Linked DNA regions of Thiocapsa rosea. The protein of the gene in region 1 interacts with the protein of each later gene in a pairwise test. Links are inferred from orthologs where the notes say so. Each region holds a gene or a part of one and is shown in the gene's direction. Other genes may lie near its edges.

The links. The genes of interacting proteins can lie anywhere in the genome.
Region 2: the proteins of rne (region 1) and BDD21_RS05355 interact in binary tests that used the Escherichia coli proteins (3 or more experiments, as listed by UniProt). The link is inferred for Thiocapsa rosea from one-to-one orthologs.
Region 3: the proteins of rne (region 1) and BDD21_RS00775 interact in binary tests that used the Escherichia coli proteins (3 or more experiments, as listed by UniProt). The link is inferred for Thiocapsa rosea from one-to-one orthologs.

The regions. Positions count from the first base shown.
Region 1 is NZ_RBXL01000001.1:3,504,719-3,511,153, reverse strand. The notes cover bases 1,388-5,303. They hold rne (ribonuclease E), read left to right. Parts: upstream 1,388-1,746; coding sequence 1,747-5,103; downstream 5,104-5,303. Also shown: BDD21_RS15830 (RluA family pseudouridine synthase), read right to left, coding at 1-908; BDD21_RS15820 (sulfotransferase), read left to right, coding at 5,311-6,435. UniProt on the Escherichia coli protein: Endoribonuclease that plays a central role in RNA processing and decay. Required for the maturation of 5S and 16S rRNAs and the majority of tRNAs. Also involved in the degradation of most mRNAs.
Region 2 is NZ_RBXL01000001.1:1,166,233-1,171,585, reverse strand. The notes cover bases 1,530-4,363. They hold BDD21_RS05355 (DEAD/DEAH box helicase), read left to right. Parts: upstream 1,530-2,055; coding sequence 2,056-3,672; downstream 3,673-4,363. Other genes in these bases: yrfG (GMP/IMP nucleotidase), read right to left, coding at 3,700-4,363; trxA (thioredoxin TrxA), read right to left, coding at 1,530-1,823. Outside these bases: transcription termination factor Rho, read right to left, coding at 21-1,277; more of trxA, read right to left, coding at 1,497-1,529; more of yrfG, read right to left, coding at 4,364-4,365; ADP compounds hydrolase NudE, read left to right, coding at 4,435-4,986; BDD21_RS05340 (thioredoxin family protein), read left to right, coding at 5,197-5,353.
Region 3 is NZ_RBXL01000001.1:182,720-188,047, forward strand. What follows is about bases 1,530-4,338. They hold BDD21_RS00775 (DEAD/DEAH box helicase), read left to right. Parts: upstream 1,530-2,139; coding sequence 2,140-3,537; downstream 3,538-4,338. Other genes in these bases: BDD21_RS00770 (cobalamin B12-binding domain-containing protein), read right to left, coding at 1,530-2,045; BDD21_RS00780 (tellurite resistance TerB family protein), read right to left, coding at 3,812-4,338. In the rest of the region: BDD21_RS00765 (GGDEF domain-containing protein), read right to left, coding at 1-954; more of BDD21_RS00770, read right to left, coding at 951-1,529; more of BDD21_RS00780, read right to left, coding at 4,339-4,624; BDD21_RS00785 (ISL3 family transposase), read left to right, coding at 4,810-5,328. UniProt on the Escherichia coli protein: DEAD-box RNA helicase involved in the assembly of the 50S ribosomal subunit at low temperature. Exhibits RNA-stimulated ATP hydrolysis and RNA unwinding activity. Acts before DeaD.

The DNA.
Region 1 (6,435 bases):
TGAAAACTCAAGGCGGAGGCGTGCAAAAACAAGCGTGACAATCCCAGTGCCTTGAGGGCGCGATTCGCGTTCTCGTCGCCGTATTTGGGGTCGCCCGCCAAGGGGGTTCCCAGATGAGCGGCATGGACGCGGATCTGGTGCGTACGCCCGGTGATCAGCTCGGCTTCGACCAGGGTGAGCACGCCGACGTCCGAGCGGAAGCGTCCCAGACGTCGAAACACCGTGCGTGCCGGTTTTCCCTCTTCCGGGTCGACTTGAACCATCCGCTCGCCGCCCTGCAGCACGTTCTTCTTCAGCGGTGCGTCCACACCGACCTTCGAGCGCTCCAGCTCCCCGATCATCAGGGCCATGTAGCGCTTGTCCATAGCGCCTTCGCGGATCAGCTCGTGGAGCTCGCGCAATGCACTGCGCCGCTTGCTGATGAGGATGCAGCCGGAGGTGTCGCGATCCAGACGGTGAACCAGCTCCAGCTCGCGACCGGGCCGCAGCTCGCGCAGCGATTCGATCAGGCCGTAGCTCAGACCGCTGCCGCCATGCACGGCCAGGCCGGCGGGCTTGTCGATGACCAGAAGGCGCTCGTCCTCGTAGAGCACCGCCTCCGCGAGCGGGGCGAGACGCGAGACAGGGACCCGGACGGGCGTCTCCGCAAGGGCCGTGCGCATCGGCGGGATGCGCACCAGATCGCCCGTGCGCAGCCGATGACTGGCCTTGACCCGACCTTTGTTGACGCGCACCTCGCCACGACGCATCACCCGATACAGGTGGCTTCGCGGCACGCCCTTGAGATGGCGCAGAAGAAAGTTGTCGATGCGCTGCCCGTCGGACTCGGCATCGACGCAGACCACGCGTACGGACGAATCATCCCGAAGCTCCGGCTCGGGACGCGCACGCTCGGCAACCGCAGGCATCGGGCCGGAGCGCTTAGGCTGCGTGCGTCCGGGTCCGCCACTCCCGGGGCCGGTCGTCTTCGGGTCAGCCCTTCGGAAGACGGCGCGTTTCGGACCGGCGACGACGCCTTCAGAGCCCTTCGATGGAGTGCTCTTGGGGCCGGCGCGCTCGGAAGCCGGGCGGCCCCGGAGGCCGTCCCGCCCCCCTGTTGCGCGGGCGGCGGCATGCTTGTTCGGACGGCGATCGGCACGGGGATGAGGTCGATTCACGAATGATGGCGCCTGCCTGGGTGGCTCAATTGATGCTAAATAAGGTTTACTGATACACTTGGACGCTTGCGCTGGCCAGCGGAAACGCGATTTTTCCCGGAGCGGCGAGCGCAGCCAAGGGTCGGTCACGATGCCGGAGCGAGTGGAGCCACATCCGCTCGGAAGGCCCCGACCCTCATGCCGGCATCCGATGTCCGAGCAGGCCGATGTGCGGGATCTCGAGTGGTGACGCGGACTCGTTTTATCGGGTGACCGCGCATTCTACACCCTGTGAGCGCCGCGCGCCCTGCACGACGGCAGACCAGCGCAGCCGGCGCCGACCTCGCCGCTCCCGAGATCGGCCCCCTCCAACCGGGCGGGCCGATCAGGTGCGAGTGCCTCCAATGGGCGCTCGTCGACGACAAAACATTACTGACTACGCGCGTGCCCGTCCGGATCGGCCGAGAGCCCGTCTGAACGGACACTGTCGATGCCGTCGGGCCGATTCGTCGGCGCGACGGCGACACGCCGAGCCGCCCGCAGGTTTGCAGGGGCGCACGGCGAGCAGTCCCTCAGACGGGAGACGCGTCGTGGTGCGGAAAACAACCCTATGAAACGCATGCTGATCAACGCAACTCAGCCCGAAGAGTTGCGTGTTGCGACCGTCGACGGTCAACAGCTTTACAACCTCGATATCGAGTCCCCCGGCCGAGAACAGAAAAAGGCCAACATCTACAAAGGCATCATCACCCGCGTCGAGCCCAGTCTCGAGGCCGCCTTCGTCGACTACGGTGCCGATCGGCACGGCTTCCTCCCGCTCAAAGAGATCGCGCGGGCCTATTTCGAGCCCGACAGTGTCAAACCTGGCTCGCGCGTCAGCATCAAGGAATCGGTGCGCGAGGGCCGCGAGGTCGTCGTTCAGATCGACAAGGAAGAGCGCGGCAACAAGGGGGCAGCACTCACCACCTTCATCTCTCTGGCCGGTCGTTATCTGGTGCTGATGCCCAATAACCCGCGCGCCGGCGGGGTCTCGCGACGCATCGAGGGCCAGGATCGCAGCGAGCTGCGCGACGCCATGAGTCAGCTCGAGATCCCAGAAGACATGGGTTTGATCGTGCGCACCGCGGGCGTGGGCAAGAACGTCGAGGAGCTCCAGTGGGACCTCGACTACCTGCTCCAGCTTTGGAAGGCGATCGAGACCTCTGCGCAGGACCGCAAGGCGCCCTTCCTCATCTATCAAGAGAGCGACGTCATCATCCGTTCGATCCGCGACTATCTGCGCGTGGACATCGGCGAGATCCTGATCGACAACAAGGCGGTCTTCGAGCGTGCCGAGAGCTTCATCCGCCAGGTGATGCCGAGCAATCTGAAGAAGCTCAAGCTCTACCAGGACGAGGTCCCGCTCTTCACCCGCTATCAGATCGAGAGCCAGATCGAGTCGGCCTTCCAGCGCGAGGTGCGCCTGCCCTCCGGCGGCTCGATCGTGATCGACCACACCGAGGCGCTGACCTCGGTGGACATCAACTCGGCGCGTGCCACCAAGGGCGCCGATATCGAGGAGACCGCGCTCAACACCAACCTGGAAGCGGCCGACGAGATCGCGCGCCAACTGCGTCTGCGTGATCTGGGCGGACTCTTCGTCATCGACTTCATCGACATGACGCCGCCGAAGAACCAGCGCGAGGTCGAGAATCGGCTGCGCGACGCGCTCAAGCACGACCGCGCCCGGGTGCAGGTCGCCCGCATCTCGCGCTTCGGTCTGTTGGAGATGTCGCGCCAGCGCCTGCGACCCTCGCTCGGGGAGTCGAGCCAGCAGGTCTGCCCGCGCTGCAAGGGTCAGGGGACCGTCCGCGGGGTCGAGTCGCTTGCGCTGTCGATCCTGCGCATCGTCGAAGAAGAGGCGATGAAGGACAGTACCCACCGCATCGTCGCCCAGCTGCCGGTGAGCGTCGCGACCTTCCTGCTCAACGAGAAGCGTCGCGGCATTCTGGAGATCGAGCAGCGCCAAGGCGTCGAGGTCCTCTTGCTGCCCAACGAGGCACTCGAAACGCCTGAGTACCAGATCGAACGCGTACGCACCCAGGACGCGGGCAAGCTCGTCCCGGATCAGTCGAGCTACGAGCTGACCGCAGCGTCCGAGACCAAGGTCGCGCCCTTCTACGCCAAGCTCGGTCAACCCGTGCAGGCCGAGGAGCCGGCCGTCAAGCAGGTCTCGCCGGCGACCCCGGTCCCCCAACGCTGGACGCCGACACCCCAGCCCGAAACACCCGTGCGTCGCGAAGCGGAGCGCGGCGAGCCCGAAAGCCTGCTCAAACGCATCTGGACCGGGCTCTTTGCGCCGCGCCAGCCCGAAGCGGATGTCCCTGCAACCCACAGGCCACCCGCAGACGAGCGCCCGGCGCCCGAGACCGCGCCGCGCACGCAGCAACCGCGACACACCGCCGATTCGGGCGAGCGCCGCAGCCAAAGCAGACCACCACAGACCCGACGCGACGAGTCGCCAAGGGAGCGCGGGCGGCAGGAACAGGGTCGGCACAGCCGAGCGGCACCCGAGCAGCAGACGCGCTCGGAGCCGAACCGCAGCCGGAACGAGGCCAGCCAGGGCAGCGAGGCTGTCGCGGCAGCAGATCCGACGACGCGACCCGAGACCGAGGAGCAGACCCAGGCCCGCCGCGACGGCGAGACACGCTCGCGCCGGAGCGGCTCGCGCGGACGCGGACGACGGAGTTCCGGTTCGAGCGAGGGAGGCCGTCCCACGGGCGAGGCGTCGCGCGATCAAGATACCCGCGGCGACGAGGGCTCCGGCGAGCACAGCGAGGGTCGGCAACGGTCCGAACGTCATGGCGACGACACGCCGACGACCAGTAGCGATCGAGCCGCCGCGCCGTCGCGCGGAAGTCGGCCGGAGGATCATCCGCTGATGATCGCACCCGTCGGCGAGACCGCCGTGCAGAACGGCGGAGCGGGCGCAACCTCGACGGACTCGATCGACCGCGGACGTCCGGCGGGACGCGCCGAAGACGCGCGCCTCGGCGAACAACCCGAGGGTACGGACAACGCCTCGGACGACACCTCCGATCCCGGCGCCGAGCCGGGGCAAGACGGCAACGCAGCGCCGGGCGGCGAGCGGCCGCGCTCCTCGCGTCGACGTCGCGGCGGCCGCAATCGCCGACGCTCTTCGGCCGGCGCAGAGACGAAGGAAGGCGCGGGAGACGAGGGCGGCAGCACCGAAGGCGCCTCGGGTCCGACAGCAGACCAAATGCCCCCGCAACCGCATGATCGGCAGCCGGCGCACGCGGAATCGACCGAGACGGACCCGAAACCCCGTGAGCACAGACCCGACCGACGGGTCCGCGAGGGCGCAGTCGTCGCGCAGGGCGAAAGCACCCGCGCTGAGCCTCGACCGGACGGCGACTCGAGCACCGAGGCATCGATGCCGAGCGAGCCGACCACACCGATCAAGCACGAGGCCCCGGCGAGCGAGCCGACCGCACCGATCAAGCACGAGGCTCCGAGCAGCGAGCCGACCGCGCCGATCAAGCACGAGGCCCCGAGCAGCGAGCCGACCGCGCCGATCAAGCACGAGGCCCCGAGCAGCGAGCCGACCGCGCCGATCAAGCACGAGACCCCGGCAAGCGAGCCGACGGCCACGCCGATCAAGCACGAGGCCCCGGCGAGCGAGCCGGTCACGCCGGTCAAGCATGCGGCCCCGACGAGCGAGCCGACGGCCACGCTGCCGCGCCCGGCGCCCGTCGCCGAGACGGCCGAGCCTCGGACGCCGACCGAACCCTCGGCCGGTTCCGGCGCCTATCGTGATGGGACCGAAGGCGTCCTGAGCGAACGCGCTGCATCGTCGGGCACCGACGATCGGTCGACGTCGAGACCCGAGCCTGTCCCTCCGACACCCGCCGCGGCAGCGGCCCCGACGTCCGATCCGGTCGAACCGAAAAGCGGGGACGCGGTTTAAAAGGATATCGTTTTTAATCTCTTAAACCGCGCCGACTCCAACGGCCGTCAAATCTGCCGGGGCCGATCTCATCCCAGAACATCGCGTACCGCGCTGGGCGCGGTTTAACCGCGCAGCAGCGGTTGATGCGCGCCCGGGGTCGACGCGGATCAACCGACCGAGATCGTCTGAAACCGTCAACGCAGGATCCGGCTCATCGGGGTCATCATGCTCAGACTGTTTTTCGAGAGCCTGACCGGCTTACTCCGTCTGACCTATCGGACATTCGTGCCGGGGCCAGGCCGTCCCCGGCCGAGCGCCAAACGCATGCTGGTGATGAGTGGATTCATCCCGCTCTTCACCCTTGTCCAAGGGATCCACTGGATCGGCTTCCTGCTCGACGAGATCTTTTATCGCGGTTATCGCCGTGTCGCGATCCGCGAGCCGCTGTTCGTGCTCGGTGTCCCCCGAAGCGGAACCACTCACCTTCATCGCGTCATCGCTGACGACACTGCACTGACGACCTTCTCGACCTGGGAATGTCTTTTCGCACCGTCGGTCACCCAACGGCGTTTCTGGCTCGGCCTCGGGCGGATCGATGCGCATGTGGGTCGCCCCCTCGGGCGCATGCTCGACTGGATCGAACGACACGCCTTCAAGGGCCTCGATGCCGTCCACCCCATGCGCCTGAGCGACCCGGAAGAAGACTACTTCGCGCTCATGCCGGTGCTGTGCTGCTTCATCCTCGTCCTACCCTTCCCACACTCGGATCTCTTGTGGCGTATGGGCCTATTCGACCAGGACATGCCGGAGGCGCGCCGCGCACGGCTGATGGACTTCTATCATCGGTGCCTGCAGCGACATCTCTACGTCCATGGTCCCGAGAAGCGGCTCTTGTCGAAGAACGCCGCCTTCGCCCCGCTGGCCGGCAGTCTCGCGGCGCGCTTCCCCGACGCGCGCTTCATCGTCTGTCTGCGCGAGCCGCACGCCACGTTCCCGTCTCAGCTGAGCTCGCTCGCGGCCGGAATCGACTTCTTCGATGTCCTGTCCGCGACCCCCGATTTCCGGGAGCGCTTGACCGGTCAACTGGGTTTCTATTACAAGAATCTGGAAAGGGCGTTGGGAGAACTCCCCGAAGAGCGCTGCGCATGGGTTACCATGCGCGCGTTGCAGTCGGATCCGGCGTGTCGGGTGCTGGTCATCTACGCGCAGCTCGGGCTAACGGCGCGTGCGCAGTTCCGCGCCGCGATCGCACGACACGCGGCCGAGGCCGAAACCTACCGAAGCGCTCACGGCTACAGCCTGGAGCAGTTCGGACTCTCTCGGGGGGACATCGATCGCGATCCGGGACCC
Region 2 (5,353 bases), 2.3 Mb from region 1 along the record:
ATGTCACACCGAGACGCGGTTTAACCCTTCATGGAGGAGAAGAACTCGTCGTTGGTCTTGGTCGCCTTGAGCTTGTCGTGCAGGAATTCCATCGCGGCGAGTTCGTCCATCGGGTGCAGGATCTTGCGCAGGATCCACATCTTCTGCAATTCGGCGGGGTTCATCAGCAGCTCTTCGCGGCGCGTACCGGAGCGGTTGATGTTGATGGAAGGGAAGATGCGGCGCTCGGCGATGCGGCGATCCATGTGGATCTCCATGTTGCCGGTGCCCTTGAACTCCTCGTAGATCACATCGTCCATGCGCGAGCCGGTGTCCACAAGCGCGGTGGCCAGGATGGTAAGACTGCCGCCTTCCTCGACGTTGCGCGCGGCACCGAAGAAGCGCTTGGGCCGCTGCAGTGCATTGGCGTCGACACCGCCGGTCAGGACCTTGCCGGAGGAAGGCACGACCGTGTTGTAGGCGCGTGCGAGTCGGGTGATGGAGTCGAGCAGGATGACCACGTCGCGCTTGTGCTCGACCAGGCGCTTGGCCTTCTCGATGACCATCTCGGCAACCTGCACATGGCGTGTCGCGGGCTCGTCGAAGGTCGATGAGATGACCTCGCCGCGCACCGAGCGGGCCATCTCCGTGACCTCTTCCGGGCGCTCGTCGATCAGCAGCACGATCAGGTAGCAGTCCGGGTGATTGTGACCGATCGATTGGGCGATGTTCTGCAACATCATGGTCTTGCCGGCCTTGGGCGGCGAGACGATGAGTCCGCGCTGGCCCTTGCCGATGGGGGCTACCAGATCGATGGTCCGCGCCGTGATGTCCTCGGTGCTGCCGTTGCCGATCTCGAGGGTGAGCCGCTTGTTGGCGAACAGCGGGGTAAAGTTCTCGAAGAGGATCTTCGACTTGGCGTTTTCCGGCCGGTCGAAGTTGATGTCGTTGACCTTGAGCAGTGCGAAATAGCGCTCGCCGTCCTTGGGTGGCCGAATCTTCCCGGAGATGGTGTCGCCGGTGCGCAGTGCGAAGCGGCGGATCTGGCTGGGGGAGACATAGATGTCGTCCGGTCCGGCGAGATAGGAGGCGTCCGCGGATCTCAAGAATCCGAAGCCGTCGGTGAGGATCTCAAGCACCCCATCGCCGTAGATGTCCTCGCCGCGTTTGGCCTGCGCCTTGAGGATGGCGAAGATCAGGTCCTGTTTGCGCGACCGCCCGACGCCTTCGATCTCCATGGACTGGGCCAGTGCGACCAGCTCGGGTACGGGCGCTTTCTTTAATTCGGTTAGGTTCATCACATTTTTTGTCGTCGGCGGAGGTGAGGGGGTGTTCGGCAACGCCCCGGGGCAGGGCCCGTGTTGCGGGGGAACGCGGTTGGGGGTGGTCGCTTTACGGGGACGGGGCGCCTTGGCGGCGGCCCCTCGGGAGTGTCGATCGATGGCCATGGGTGCCGGTATCCGTTCCGGTCCGCGGGACGGCCGGGAGGTTGAACCGGATGCCGTTGTCGATGGCCGTTAGAGGTTGCTGTCGATAAAGGCCGTCAGTTGGGACTTGGACACCGCCCCGACCTTGGTGGCTTCGACCTCGCCCTGACGGAACAGCATCAGGGTCGGGATGCCGCGAATCCCGTAGCGCGGCGGGGTGTTGGGGTTCTCGTCGATGTTGAGCTTCGCGACCTTGATGCGGCCCGCGTACTCCCCGGCGATCTCGTCGAGCACGGGTGCGATCATTTTGCAGGGTCCGCACCAGTCGGCCCAGTAGTCCACGAGCACGGGTTCGAGGGATTTCAGAACCTCGTCTTCGAATGAATCATCGGTCACATGGACGATGCTATCGCTCACTGAAGTGATCTCCCATAGGGTGTTTGCGGCACGGGCGGTTGTTTCGGTATCACGTTCGGCGGATGACGGCGGAGCGGGGTCGCTGGGGCGCGGCGCGAACGGGTCGTGGAGCGGGCGGGCGAATTGGCGTTGGAATGTGCCCTTGAGTAAGATGCTATTTGATCCAAAGCGAAGAGAATTTGCAAGCCTTGCCCACTCCGCGAGGCGCGTAGCTCCAGGGACTCCCCACGTCATGACCGACAAACACCTCACTCAGACCCGCTTCGACAGCTTCGCGCTCGATCAACGGATCATCGACGGACTCGAAGAGGCGGGCTTTACCCGCTGTACCCCGATCCAGGAACAAACCCTGCCGATCGCACTGTCGGGCCGGGACGTTGCCGGTCAGGCCCAGACCGGCACCGGCAAGACCGCTGCCTTTCTGATCGTTCTGATGCAGCGCCTGCTGACCAATCCCGGACCTGCCCCTGTGCAGATCGCACGTCCGCGTGCGCTGATACTAGCCCCGACCCGCGAGCTTGCCGTGCAGATTCACCGGGATACGGAGCTACTTGCCAAGCACACGGGGTTGCGCATCGCCGTGGTCTACGGCGGAGCAGGCTATCAGGAGCAGCGCGATCAGGTTGCCGGCGGCGTCGATATCCTCATCGGCACACCTGGGCGCCTGATCGACTATTTCAAGCAAAAGGTCTTCGACCTGCAGGCGATCGAGGCGGTCGTGCTCGACGAGGCCGATCGCATGTTCGACCTCGGATTCATCAAGGATATCCGCTTCCTGCTCCGGCGGATGCCGCCGCCGGAGAACCGTCAGGGGCTCCTCTTCTCGGCGACACTCTCCTATCGCGTCACCGAGCTCGCCTACGAGCACATGAATCACCCGCAGCTCGTAAAGATCGAGACCGAGACCATCACGGCCGATCGCGTGCGCCAAAGCTGCTATATGACCTCCAACGAGGAGAAGATCGCCTTGCTGCTCGGCCTGGTCCGCGGCTGGGACGATGCGCGCATCATGGTCTTCGTCAACACCAAACGCGAGGCCGATCGCGTCTGGGGTTTTCTCCAGGGCAACGGGATCAACACCGCGGTGCTCTCCGGGGACGTGCCCCAGAAAAAGCGTCTGAAGCTCCTGAAGGACTTCACCGACGGCACGCTCCCGGTGCTGGTCGGCACGGATGTGGCCGCGCGCGGCCTGCACATCCCGGACGTGACCCATGTCGTGAACTACGATCTGCCCGAGGATCCGGAGGACTATGTCCACCGCATCGGGCGAACCGCGCGTGCCGGTGCCGCGGGCGACGCCATCGGCTTCGTCTGCGAGACCTATGCCTTCTGCCTGCCGGACATCGAGGCATTCATCGGCGCGAAGATCCCCGTCGAGCCGGTCGATCCGGCGCTGCTCGCCGAGGTGAATCCGCGCAGCCGGATGCGCCCGGACCGAGAGGATCGGTGCGAGGCGCGGCCTGCACGCGCGCCCCGTGGCGGCGGAGCCGGTGCCGGGCGCGGCGAGCGCCGTCCACGCTCGGGCGGGGAGCGTCGGTCGCCGTCCCGGTCGCCATCGCGGTCGGAGGAGGCGCAGCCGAGGGCGCCGTCCGCGGAGACTCCGGCCGAGACCCCTGTCGCGGCACCTCGCAGACAGCCCGAGATCGCTGCGCTTACGGATCCGTCGGCGGCGGCCCGGTTGGCGGTCAGCGACGCGCCGGTGATCGATAGCCCGGAGGCGGGCGCGCCGCAGACGGAGACCTCGACGGGTGAGCCGAAGAAGCGACGTCGGCGGCGTCGGGCCAAGAAACCGAGCGCAGACGGCACGAATCCGCCGACGCCTGCTCCGGCGCCCGAGCCGGTCGATTGAGCGGCGAAACCGCACCTTGTCACTCGGTCAGTCCGAATGCAGACCCGGAAGCAGATCGCCGAAGTGAGCGATCGCCGGGAAATCGGCGACCTCGCGCCTCGGACCCTTCGAGTCGGGCTCGACGACGGCGATCAACCAGCGAAATCCGAAGTCGTGCGCTGCGCGCAGGACGCTTGTGCTGTCGTCGATGAAGAGGGTCCGCTCCACGTCGAAGGGCTCGATCGCCTGAACCAGCGGCCAAAACCCCGGCGTCTCCTTGGCGACCTTCAAGTCATGCGAGCAGATGACCCGGTCGAAGTGCCCGCCGAGCCGTGTGCGCGAGAGCTTGAGCGCGAGCGCCTTCTGATGGGCGTTGGTGACGAGGACACGGCGCTTGCCGCGCCGTTCGAGTGCCTCCAAAAAGTCAAGCACGTGCGGATGGACGGCAATCAGATGCTCGACCTCCTGCTTGAGCAGGGCGATATCCAGACCGAGCTCGCGGCTCCAGTGATCGACGCAGTACCACTCGAGTGTACCCTCGACGTCGCGATAGCGGGCGAGCAGCTCGGCCTTGGCGACCTCGGGCGCGAGCCCACGGGCTTGCGCGTAGCGCGCGGGGACATGCTCGAGCCAAAAATGATTGTCGAAGTGCAGGTCGAGCAGGGTGCCGTCCATATCCAGGAAGACGGAGTCGATACGATGCCAATCGATCATGCCATGCCCCTTGTCGCCTCGTGTTTCCAGCGTCGCTTCGCAGCGACTTGACCCATCGGAGTTTCGTTCATGCTGCGCAAACCGAAAATACTGGATCGGCGGATCGTCGCCCAGAGCCGCTTGTTCCGGGTGGAGGAGGTCGATCTCGAGTTTGCGAACGGCGCGCGCCGCACCTTCGAGCGCGTGCCCGGGGGCACGGATTCGGTGATGATCGTCCCCATGCTCGACGCCGAAACCGTGCTCCTGATCCGCGAGTACGGTGCCGGCAGCGACCGCTACGAGCTCGGCCTGCCCAAGGGCGTCGTGGAGGCCGGCGAGGATCCCTTGGCCGCCGCCGATCGCGAGATCCAGGAGGAGATCGGCTACGGCGCCCGTGACCTGCGCATCATCAAACGCGTCTCGCTGGTGCCCGGCTATATCGAGCATCATAGTCTCATCGTGCTGGCGCGCGACCTCTATCCCAAGTCGCTCCCCGGCGACGAGCCGGAGCCGATCGAGGTGGTGCCTTGGAGGCTCGACGCGATCGACGCGTTGCTTGCTCGGGAGGACTTCGACGAGGCCCGGTCGGTCGCGGCCCTGTTCATCGCCTTGCGTGTTATGGGTCGCGAGCCTCGACCCTAAACCGCGCCCGACGCGATATGGGTCGTGTGTTGATTTGTCTCGGCCGCGCCGGCTCCGACAACTGTCGGCGCGGGCGCATTTTAAATACTAAAAAATTTTAAATTTTAAACCGCGTCTCCAAGAAGGTCGGAAGAATCCCTGAGCCCGATACAACGTGAAAACGACGCATTTCACTCTGGACGCGGTTTGAACCCCCAACGGAGATCACGCATGTTTCGTTTTTCCGCCGCCTCGGCGATCGTCTTGACACTGGGCCTGCTCGCGGGCGCCCCGACGGTCATCGACGGCGCGAAGGCCCAAGACGTGCCCCCGCCGGATGATTCGGCCTACAGCTTCGACGACTTCCCGCGCGAGGATTTGCTCGAGC
Region 3 (5,328 bases), 3.3 Mb from region 1 along the record:
ATTGCGTCCGCTGCGCTTCGCCAGATACAGCAGATCGTCGGCCCGCCCCAAGAGCGCATCCGCATCTTCCTCGGGACGACGCTCCGCAACACCGAAGCTCGCCGTGACCCGATAGCTCGCGTCGAGCGGACGTAGGTCGGCCAGACGCATGCGCAGACGGTCGGCGACGTCCCCGGCGACGCGCAGATCCGCTTCCGCCATGACGACGGCAAACTCCTCTCCTCCGAGCCGTGCGGCCAGGTCCACACCTCTGACCTGAGATTCCAGAAGACCCGCGAAGGCGACCAGGACGAGATCGCCGCCGGCGTGACCGAAACGGTCGTTGACCTGCTTGAAGTGATCCAGATCCACCATGATCAGCGACAGCGGCGCACCCCCGATGCGCGCCCGCGCAATCCCGTTCTCCAAACGATCCATGAAGTAACGCCGATTGGCGAGACTCGTCAGGGGATCGGTGCGCGCCAAGGCTTGATTGGTTTCGTTGGCGAGGACGAGCTCGCGGTTGGTGTTGCGCAGGTCGCGAACCAAGCGCGACATCTCCATCGCAAGGTTGCCCATCCGCTCGACGATATCGCTTTCTGCGACGTTCGCCAGCTCGCCGATCAGCACGATGCCCCGACCGCTCGGGTAGGCATGAAAGAGATAGGTTTCGCCGCCAAGCGGGGTCTGGAAGACCCGTGCAACGGGCGTGCGACGGGGCAGACCCGGCTCGATGTCCAACAGCTCCCCGCTCCCGCTGCTGAGAAATCGTGACAGCGGCTCGCCGCGAACGCTTGCGAACCCGGCGAAGCGCGAGCGAAAGGTCAGGTTCGAATCGATGATGCGGCCGTCTCGGTCGACCTCGACGACGAGCAACCGACCCGATTCCATGACGTAGCTTTGCAAAGCCCAAAGGAACTCCGGGTCGGGCGTGCGATCGAGCGTCGTCGATGGCGTTGTTGCTTGCTCTGTCATGTGGCCTCCAGCGTTCTGGCCCAAGCCACGGCCGCCTCGCAATCGGTCAGAAAAAGGTCGGCGCCGACGGATTCGACCAGTGAAGGCGCCTTGTTAAAGGCACGCCCGCCGACCAGGATCTTGGTTGGAGATCCGGGACCGAGGGCCTCCCGCAGGGCGCTGACCGTCTCGCGTGCAGATTGCACGTGACCGGGCATACCGACGGACAGTGCGACGAAGGCCGGGGTGCGCTCTACGGCCGCCGTGACCACCTGCTCAAGCGGACAGTCACGCGGTAGATAGGTCACATTCCAGCCGTCCAGATCCAGACAGGTCGTCACCATCCATGCGCCGAGCTCATGGAATTCGTCCGTCACCGAGGCCACGAGGACCCGTCCTCGCCTTTCGGACGGAAAGGGCTGCTCGTAATAGAGGGCGGACAGGATGCGGTACACCATCGCGGTCGCTTGGTGCTCCATCAGGACCGAAAGACGGCCTTGCTCCCAACGGACGCCGATCTCCACCATCGCCGGGTAGAAGATCGATTGGAGCAGGCGGGAAAAGGACATCCCCTCACGCAGGAGGGCGCGACAACGCTCGATAACGGCCGGATGATCGCCCGCGATCAGGCGCTCCAGGATCTCGACATAGATCGCCGCGTGATCGGCGGGCACCGGCGCCGCTTCGGATGCGTAGTGCGCGGCCGCGTCGACGGTCTCGGGATGCACCCGCAACATCCAGCGATAGATCGGCAGGATCGCCTCGGCATCCTCGCCGGGCAGGAGTTCGGTGATCACCTGGCTCCAGATCTCCAGCTCGGCGGCAAAGTAGTCGACCGAGACGCCTTGATTCGTATAAGCGAAATAGGCCCAGGGTAGCGTGTCGGCGAGAAGCTTGAGGTTGTTGGTCCTCAAGACCTCGGACATGAAGGCGGCGTGATTGCGATGGTTTGACTCGATCAGCCGAAAGGGAAGCCCGTTGAGAAAGGCGTCCAATCTCGAATGGCCGGCCATCAACTGCGAGACGCGACCGGCCATGGCCGCCGTGTTGGCATCGAAGCTGTCGGCGGCGCGACGTGGAACCGATGGAAGCCCTGGGTCAAGGTGAAGCATGGATGTCTCCGGAACGCGTTCAATCCAGTATAGACCGAGCGCACCTGGGTTTTTCGCCGCCGCGAAGGCCACTATTTGGTGTATCGTTGCGCCCATGAACAGGAACTTTGCTGAATTTTTGCTTCCGGACGCACTCATGCGCGGACTGGAAAAAGAAGGTTTCGAGACCCCGACCGAGGTCCAGGCGCAGGTGATCCCGGCTGCGATGGAAGGTCTGGATCTCTTGGTCTCGGCCGCGACGGGCTCGGGGAAGACCGCCGCCTTTCTGCTGCCGATCATGGAGCGCCTGGTCGGCGCGCCGCGCTCCGACAGCGGGACACGCGCCCTTGTATTGGTACCGACCCGCGAGCTGGCCCGCCAGATCCATGTGCATTTCACGCGCCTGGGCAGCTATACGCGTCTGAACAACGGCGTCATTACGGGCGGCGATTCAAAGGCGCACCAGATCGCGACCTTGCGCAAGAACCCGGAGATCCTGGTGGCGACGCCCGGTCGCATGCTCGAGCTTCTGGAAAAGGGCGAGGCCGACCTGAGCGACCTTGAGATCCTGGTTCTCGACGAGGCCGACCGCATGCTCGACATGGGCTTCGTCGACGATGTCCTGACGATCATCGCTCGGACCAACCCGGCGCGTCAGTCCATGTTGTTCTCCGCGACCCTGCACCATCGGGGTCTGAGCCGCATCACCGAGCCTTTGCTGCGCGAGCCGCGCGTACTGACCATCAATCCGGTGCGCGAGCAGCACCCCGACATCACGAATCAGGTCATCTTGAGCGACGGCCCGGAGCACAAGCAGCAGCAGATCCTTTGGCTGCTCCGCAACGAGACCTACGACAAGGCGCTGGTCTTCACCAATACCCGCGACGGCGCAACGGCGCTCGGCAACGTCCTGATGGGCGAAGGGCAACGCGTCGCCGTGCTCCATGGCGAACTGGAGCAGCGCGAGCGCAACCGCGTCGTCGGACTCCTGCACAGCGGTCGTGTCAACGTCTTGATCGCCACCGACGTCGCCGCACGTGGGCTCGACATCCCGGGCGTTGATCGGGTGATCAACTTCGATCTGCCGCGCAGCGGGGACGATTATCTACACCGCACCGGGCGGACCGGCCGGGCCGGGGAGCAAGGCGTGGCCATCTCGCTGGTCGCAGCTGCCGAATGGAATCGGCTGGAGAGCATCGAGCGGTATCTGAACCTCGGCATTGAGCGTCGCAGCATCGAAGGACTCAAGGCGTCGTACAAGGGGGGGACGACCAAACGCTCGGGAGCGAAGAAGGGGGCGAAAAAGACCGGTGCGAAGGCAGTCACCGCGAAGGCCGTCGCGCCCAAACCGAAAGACCGTCTGCGCGATCGCAAGAACATCGGCAAACGGCGCCTGCCCAAGTCACCTGCAGCAAGCGAGATCGGGGTCGAGGCCGGTCATGCACCGCTCGGGAAGAGACGGACCGCTCAATCGCAACCCAAACCCGAACAAGGCGACGGCGCGAAGGACTGAGGTGATTTCCAGGAAAGGATCTAATTTCCAGGAAAGGATCTACCGGCGTGTCAGGGCGAATTCATTCGCCCCTACAGTGACTACTACAGGTCTTCCTGGCATGGGCGGACGGGATGACAACTCTCGAGAAACCGCCTGACCCGTGCGCATCCGAGTCGGTCTCGGGCGCGGGTAGCGAGCACTCTTAGCCACGAAGGTCGGGAACGACACGGCAGGAGATCCGAGGTTTCGCGCCGTGTCCCGCACGTCCGCGGCAAGGTCCGATTCGGCGTTCTCAGACCGCGACGCCCAACGACTGGTGGATGTGCTGCACGACCAGCGGATGCAGTCCGGCCTTCTCGGCAAACCGGCGCAGGTAGTCCTGCTCCTGCGGGGTGTCGACCTCGACCGCAAGCAGTGATGCCGCGTAGACCTCGGCGGCCACCTCCTGGCTCGGGATCTCGGCCACGAAGGCGTCGAGATTCAGCGGCTGACGCAACTCCGTCATCAACCACTCCTGTGCGTCCGCGCCCATGCCGGCGGCCTCGATCTTTCCGACGATTCGCTGGATCTCCTCCACGCTCACCTGACCATCCGACTTGGCAATGTTGATCATACCCTTGATGACCAACTGCGCGGTGTTCTCCATGGCCTGCTCCTCCGCCGCGGTTTGCGGGGCTCTGAGGCCCAACGGCAACTCCGACGCTCCGCTCGCGGTGGGTGCCCCGGAGGCATGAGGCGCTTGACCCGCTTCGGTGAATGCCTTGTAGGCGATCCCGGCCAACATCGCCAGCGCACCCCCCGTCATCGCGCCTTTCACGGACTTGCCGCCGCCGCCCAAGACCGAGCCGAGTACGGCACCGAGCCCGCCGGCCTGCATGGGACTCTGCGAGGCGTTCCCCAGAGTGCCCTTGGCCATCTCGAGGAGGCTTCCGAGCATATCGCCTTGACCGCCCTGGCCGCCTTGGCCACCTTGGCCACCTTGGCCGCCGACCATCCGGCCGAGATTTGCCTGAAGGTCCTGCAGCGCGTTCCCCATCCGGCCTGAGCCGGACTGCGCCATGTTGCTCTGAATGAAGCTGCCGAGTAGATCGCCGAAGTTGGCCATGTCGTTCTCCGATAGGGATGGATCGATCGGTCATCGCTCGCACGGATTTCTCTCCCGCGAATCCACGCGGGCCGGAATCAGGCTCTCCCGGATCTCAGGGAACGCCAAGTTTAGTAAAATCAGTGTTCTACGCAGCCAATCTTGGTAAACTTCCATTCGAACGCTTTTAACTCAATGGAAAACCGATGATTGACCAGAGCCAACTCCTGCGCCTGCTCGGACTGCCGCAGATCGCCATCGACCGCGTCGAGATCACGGACGCCGCTGTGCTGGAAATTCATGTGCACAGCACCGAGGAGGGCACGCAGTGCCGGAGCTGCGGCCGACGCATCACTGAGCCGCATGGACTCGGTGAAGAACGGCGGTTGCGCCATCTGTCGATCTTCGAGCATCGCACCGAAATTCTCATTCGTCCCAAACGGTATCGCTGCCCCGATTGCCGGGATCATCCCACCACCACCCAACGGGTGGACTGGTACGACCCGCGCAGCGGCTTCACCCGTGCGTTCGAACACAGCCTGATGCGCGCCCTGATCAACAGCACCCTGGAAGACGTCGCGCACAAGGAGGCCGTCACCCCGGAGCACCTCGACGGTATTCTCGATCGGTGCGTCCCGAGCCAGATCGACTGGACGACGCTCACGGCGCTGCCCGTGCTCGGGCTCGACGAGATCGCCTTGACCAAAGGCCACGGCAATTTCGTG